2 regions of the Alteromonas sp. 76-1 genome follow, and region 2 is predicted to be linked to the other one. Evidence: predicted binding sites of a transcription regulator. Region 2 holds the regulator's gene; the other holds the start of a gene.
The links. Region 2 encodes FliA, which starts transcription of late flagellar genes. Its sites were predicted from a motif close to CTAAAGNTNNNNNNNNNNNNGCCGATA; they were not measured.
Positions count from the first base shown of each region.

Region 1: the regulator FliA is predicted to act here: its motif matches at 1,687-1,713, upstream of ALT761_RS10285 (VC2046/SO_2500 family protein).

Region 1 is NZ_LR136958.1:2,383,684-2,387,107, reverse strand. Features, by position in the region: gene ALT761_RS10290 (tetratricopeptide repeat-containing response regulator) at 1-1,599, opposite strand, end outside; gene ALT761_RS10285 (VC2046/SO_2500 family protein) at 1,792-2,277, shown strand; gene trhO (oxygen-dependent tRNA uridine(34) hydroxylase TrhO) at 2,364-3,359, shown strand; gene ALT761_RS10275 (EF-hand domain-containing protein) at 3,422-3,424, shown strand, end outside.
Region 2 is NZ_LR136958.1:1,242,344-1,245,767, reverse strand. Features, by position in the region: gene ALT761_RS05175 (protein phosphatase CheZ) at 1-643, opposite strand, end outside; gene cheY (chemotaxis response regulator CheY) at 678-1,061, opposite strand; gene ALT761_RS05165 (RNA polymerase sigma factor FliA) at 1,098-1,829, opposite strand; gene ALT761_RS05160 (MinD/ParA family protein) at 1,826-2,692, opposite strand; gene flhF (flagellar biosynthesis protein FlhF) at 2,689-3,424, opposite strand, start outside.

The DNA.
Region 1 (3,424 bases), 1.1 Mb from region 2:
GTATTTTTCTTCGTGTTGGGCCTTTAGTGGCATGTCGTCAATAAGTTTATAAAGTCGACGGCATTGTTTAAATAAATCAGGATCTGGCTTTTGGTTTTTGCTTAATATTTGTAATAAGCACTGCAATAAGTTGAGCGCTACACCTGTATTTACCGGCGAAAAACCTTGCGCAAGCGCAAAAGAGTCTTTTGCTTTTTCATACTGTCCTTGTTGATAAAGCTGAATGCCTTCACGGTTAAACTGCTGATAATTTGTAAGATTTTGTTGGGCTTTGGTCGTCTCAGAATGCAATAAAAAGTTGCTGTTGGAATCGAATTCTAAATTCTGCTGCTTAATAATATCTTGAAGTTGTAGTGCATCTTCATATTCACCAAGGTCGTACATGACTTTAAGGCTATCTGGAATAAATGCGATTGGCGGCGTGGTGTACTTCTCGTCTATAGCAGCTTGTGATTGCGCCAAGTTCTTTTTTGCATCCAGCATTTTTCCATCAATAGCATTAACTCGAGCGTTAATAATGCTGCCAAAAATACTGACGTCAAAATCTTCGTCTATTCGTAGTATGTTTTCATCAAACTTACCTCGTTGCAGGGCAAGTAAAGCCTCTTGTTGATAGCGGTTTCGTGTACGTTTGTCATCTGTATATTCGGCGACATCAAGCAAGCTTCGAATAAACCCACACCAATGCAGGCTGTTTTGATGCACGGTTCTTTTCGATAAATCCCAAATGGCCAAACTAGAGGTAGAGGCTAAAATGTAATCGTTATGGTTTCGCGCGATAGAGCATGCACTAAAATGCCTAGGCAACGAAAAGGGCGAAAGTTTTATAGCCTGCTTGATAGCAGAAATTGCGATTTCGCCTTGGTTCTTTGCATCATTGGCTTTCGCCAATACATCATGCGCCTCGGCATTAAACCGGTTGCGTTTAATAATATCCTCGGCAATACCTATGGCTTTATCGTATTTTTCTGAGGCTAGATAGGTTTTTGCCAACGCAACTTTGGCCCAAATTATTGGCTTTCCTTCTAAGTAGGGCGAAAGTACGTCCAACGCTTTGTCGTATTGCTCTAGGCGCAAATACAGTTCAACCAACAACTGCTCACAGGTACCTTTGTAGGGCGATGGGGTACCAATAAGATCTTCGCACAAATCGATAGCATTGTTGATATTTTCATTGGCCACCTCTTGCAATACTGCCCCTAAAAACTGCCGTTTCTGCCAGGCACGGGTAATACGTGTTTTAAGTTGTACCTGCGAAAAAGGCTTAATAAGATAATCATCAGGGCGTCGCTCAATAGAGCCAAGTACCACAGGGCGTGCGCTATCAGCGCTAATTAATATAAACACGGTGGTGGGTTTAATTAAGCGTTTTATTCTAAGCTCTTCAATAAGCTCGAAACCGTTTTTCTTGTCTACCCCTAAATGAAGATCGCAAACAACAATATCAAATTTTTGCTTTTTACAAAGAGACAGAGCCTTTTCCGCAGAAGATTTAGTGACAACGTCACTTGCACCCATGGAGTGTAATAATCCACGAAGCAGTAAGAGAAAAGGGCGTTGATCTTCAACAATAAGCACCTGCTTATCCGAAAAGTTCATTTTTCATCCAATGATAACCATGACACTTCAACTACTTGAGAGGTTCTATATATGATTGTTTAAAATACCGATAAGGGCAAGAATAAGCTTAAGAAAAACATTATCTTGCCGACACTATAGGTATGAATTTTAAATCTTCCTATTTTTGTGTCTGATAACGATATAAATGTAAATAAATCCATAGACCCCAGTATGGCTTGGGAATGGAACGGTACCCTGTCAAAAGCATCGGGTAATGCCACGCTTTTTGCTTTGTATTTGGCAATGCAACAAAGTGCACTTGCCGACACTATATCGATAGAAAGCCCAAACGAAGACGAAGCCACTAGTGGTATTACACAGCGGCTAGAAGCACTTAATTTCTACCGTAGAGCACCACTTTGTGCGAGTGAGTCAGATTGGCTGCACATGAATCGATTGTCTCAAACAATAGCGCATCAAGTAGCATTGCAGGAGCCCACATCACTGCAGTTTGAGGAAGTACGCCTTCACAATGAAATGCACCCAGTACCTCTTGCACAAACGAATGACGCAAAGAAAATTAGCCAAGATGTTATTACGAACTGTTCGTTAGCCACTCAAAAGCGCATTGCCGCTACTTATTCCACCTCTATTGATGAAGACAACACAATGCTTAGTGACATTATTGAGCAGTCTGAATCCTTTCTTGCTGCCTAACTGGAAATTTTAAAACTGGTTTGATATAGTGCGCGCCGCATTTTTGCACTGGTTTTACGTTCCAACTAGCAAAGGTAAATACTACTATGTCTAAATATATCGTTTGCGCGATGTACAAGTTCGTCGCGCTTGAAAACTTCGAGGCTATGCGCCAACCACTATTAACTGCCATGGAATCTAATGGCATTAAAGGTACGCTTTTACTTGCCAGCGAAGGCATTAATGGCACCGTTTCAGGCACGCGAGAAGGTATTGACGGATTACTCCAATATCTTAATGCCGACGAGAGAATTAACCCCATCTCTTGTAAAGAGTCACTTCACGAAGAACAGCCTTTCTACCGCACCAAGGTGAAACTTAAAAAAGAAATCGTCACCATGGGTGTTGAAGGTATCGACCCGCGTAAAACCGTAGGTACGTACGTGAAACCTAGTGACTGGAACGCGCTAATTAGCGATCCCGACGTCACCGTGATAGACACCCGTAACGGCTATGAAATCGAAATCGGCACTTTCAAGCACGCTATCGACCCAAAAACGGAGACTTTTCGCGAGTTTCCAGAATATGTCGCTAAAACATTAAGCCCAGAGAAAAACAAAAAAGTAGCCATGTTTTGCACCGGCGGTATTCGCTGTGAAAAATCTACGGCCTATTTAAAAGAGCAGGGGTTTGACGAGGTATACCATCTGGAAGGCGGTATTCTTCAATATTTAGAAGATGTACCAAAAGAAGAATCACTGTGGGAAGGTGACTGTTTTGTATTTGATAATCGTGTGGCTGTGAATCACGATCTTGAAAAAAGTGACTATCATCAATGTTATGCCTGTCGCTTACCGATTACAGATGAAGACATGCAAAGTGAGAAGTATGAGTCTGGCGTAAGCTGCCCGCATTGTTTTGGTACCCATACAGAAGATCAACTTTCTCGTTTTCGTGAACGTGAAAAACAAGTTAATCTTGCGAAGATGAGGCAGCAAGAACACGTGGGTACAGAGGCGCGGATCACCATGGAACAAAAGCGTGAAGAAAAAGCCCGTTTGCAACGTGAACGCGCGTTAAAAGCAAGAGAAAATCAGGCATAGACACTACTCAATAAGGGCGTTACACTCACCCTCTATGTAGTTGCTAAAAAAAGGGAAAGCGCGTG
Region 2 (3,424 bases):
CGACTTTCGCTTCCAATGGCTTGTCTTGCTCCGCCTGTTCGGGTTCACCGAACATCGTCAGCATATTAACTAAGCTATCTTCCACTTCTTTTACGAGTTCAATCACTCTGCGAATAACTTGACCGGTAAGATCTTGATAACCTTGTGCCATTAACACTTCGGTAAGCAATGATGTAAGCTTAGCCGATTGTTTCGATCCGTCTTCTAGCAATTCGTCTAAATCTGCACATAAAACTTTGAATTCGCCCAACTCGAGTTGACGATTCATCAGTTTCTTCCATTCCGGCATAATTTTTTCGATACGGGTAGAGAGCACTTCAGCAATTGGCATACTCTCTTCAACTGCGTCCATGGTGGTATTGGCAGCTTTTTCCGTTTCTTCGATAACGTACATCAGTCGCGTTTGCGCATCAGGAATGTCATCAACGGTTAAATTTTTAATACGTTCATCGATTTGGAAGTTATTCAACGAGTCATGAAGTTGACGCGTTAATTTACCCACTTCAGCAAAGAGCTCAATGGACTCTTTCATCGAAACGGCTTCTAAGACAGCGTTCGCTGATGCGTTATCGCCCTCTTCAAGATACGCTACCAATTTTTTGGCTTCTTCGAGCGTTATGGAGACACTTTCATTTGTCGACATCCAGTAAACCTCATTTCTCTGGTGAGCGTCTGGATCAACCTAAACGTTCGAAGATTTTATCTAATTTTTCTTTCAACGTAGCGGCAGTGAAAGGTTTAACAACATAACCATTCACACCAGCTTGCGCTGCGGCAACGATTTGTTCTTTCTTCGCTTCTGCTGTTACCATAAGAACCGGTAGGTGTTTCAACTTATCGTCGGCACGTATGGCGCGTAATAAGTCGATACCTTGCATACCTGGCATATTCCAATCTGTTACAACAAAGTCAAAATCACCTTGTTGTAGCATAGGCAGCGCGGTGTTACCGTCGTCCGCTTCCTGGATATTGGCAAAACCCAAATCTTTTAGCAGGTTCTTTATGATACGTCTCATGGTAGAAAAATCGTCAACCACGAGAATTTTCATACTTTTATCCAAAATAGCCTCCAATGAGGGGTTAATTGTTATTAATTTCTATTCTTCGTCAACTTGCCACGATTTCATTCGTGATTTGAGTTTTAACATGGCCTGACTATGAATTTGACTTACTCGCGATTCACTAACATCAAGAACTTCGCCTATTTCTCTAAGATTCAGTTCTTCATCATAGTATAAAGAAAGTACAATCGCTTCCCGTTCGGGTAATGTAGTAATAGCATGTGCTAGCGCTTTTTGGAAAGCCCCTTGCATCAAATCTTCTAACGGTGCGTCGCTGCCTCGGTTCTTTTCTGTAGAAATGACATCTTCAGAAACCCCAAGGTCTTCAATCCCCACCAATTTCCCGGCATTCACTTCGTTCAGCATTTGATGATAATCTTGCATGCTGACATTCATTTTAGCCGCAATATCTACATCTCGCGCGTCTCGGCCTGTTTCACCTTCAACTTGAGAGATGGCTTCTGTGATTGCCCTTCCGTTTTTATGAACGGAACGAGGAGTCCAATCACCTTTTCTTATTTCATCAAGCATAGCGCCACGAATACGAATACCTGCAAAGGTTTCAAAACTTGCACCTTTGGAACCGTCAAAATTTCGTGCAGCTTCTAGCAGTCCAATCATACCTGACTGGATTAAATCATCGACAAGAACACTGGCTGGCAGTCTCGCCATTAAGTGGTGTGCTATCCGCTTCACCAGCGAAGCGTGACGCTCAACTAATTGTGACTTGTCTGTTTGCTGTTGATAAGCGGCTGCTTTGCTATTCAACGCTGACTTCCTACTGCTTTATCTGCTATTAGTTGTTCAATAAAAAATTCTAAATGGCCACCTGGTTGCGCAGGAATAGGCCAAGAAGCTGCTTTGGCTGCTAGCTGGCCAATCGCCACCGCTGCCGGTGAGCTTGGATAAGCATCTACTATTGACGTTTGCTTACGAACTGCTCGGCGTATGTTCTCGTCAAAAGGAACCGTTGCTACCAATTCTAGCGCAACATCTAAGAATCGCCCTGTTACTTTAGATAATTTACTGAAAAGTTCCTGACCTTCTCTAACATCGCGAACCATGTTAGCGACAACTTTGAAGCGAAAGACACCATGTTCTCGGTTAAGAATTTTAATTAACGCATAGGCATCGGTAAGTGAAGTGGGCTCATCACACACTACCACCATAATATCTTGGGAGGCTTTGGAGAAGCTTAGCACCATATCGGAAATACCCGCTGCGGTATCCACAATAAGCACATCAATGGGCGTGCGCAATTCGCTGAAAGCTCTAATGAGCCCTGCATGCTGCGTTGGTGATAGCTCTGCCATTGATTGAGAACCTGATGTGGCTGGTGCTATTTTTATACCGTGAGGGCCCGTAACGAGTACATCGTCCAAGGTACACTCACCAGATAACACATGGGAGAGGTTTTTCTCTACGCGTAATCCTAGCATTACATCCACATTGGCCAGACCTAAGTCTGCATCCAATACCATTACGCGCTTTCCCTGCTTTGCCATAGCAATAGCTGTGTTTAGCGTAATATTTGTTTTACCAACGCCACCTTTACCTCCGGTGACGGCGATAACTTTGATTAATCGTGATTGCTTCATTTTTCGTAAGCTACTCGCTTGATCATCAATCATACTGCTCGTGCTGTTTTAACCACATTGTTACTAGTAGTATGATTCAAACCGTACTTTTTATAAAGCTTTGCAGCAGCAGATACTAAAGATTTTGCTTCTGCAATCTTAATGTCTTCAGGAACTTTCTGTCCATCTGTTACATAACTGACAGGTAACTGGTACTCCACCGCAGCGCTAAGCACTTCGCCTAGAGAGTAGCACTCATCAAGCTTTGTAAAGATACAACCGCTAAGTTCCACCCCTTCGTACGCATCTATAATACGTTGTAATGCAGCATATTGGGTATTCGCTTGCGCTACTAGGTATTTTTTCACTGGCTGCATTTGTCCGTTATCAAATTGATTTATCTGTTTAATTAATCGACTATCTCGTTGACTAAAGCCTGCCGTATCAATTAACACTAGTCTCTTATGGCGTAATTGAAACAATAAATCTGATAATTCTTCACTACTTTGTGCTTTACGCACTGTGCAGCCAATAATTTTTCCATATGTGGCCAATTGCTCAAACGCTGCAATACGATAGGTATCAATCGTAATCATGGCAACGGAGTCAGCGCCGTATTTCTGTGCGTAACGAGCAGCTAATTTAGCAACTGTGGTGGTTTTACCTGTACCGGTAGGACCCACCAACGCGACTGCGCCCTTTTGCGTAAGTATATCGTTACCTGTCACATTAATGCGATTAGCCAATAGGTTTAAAAGGTATACCCAAGCGTCACGCTCGTTGTAA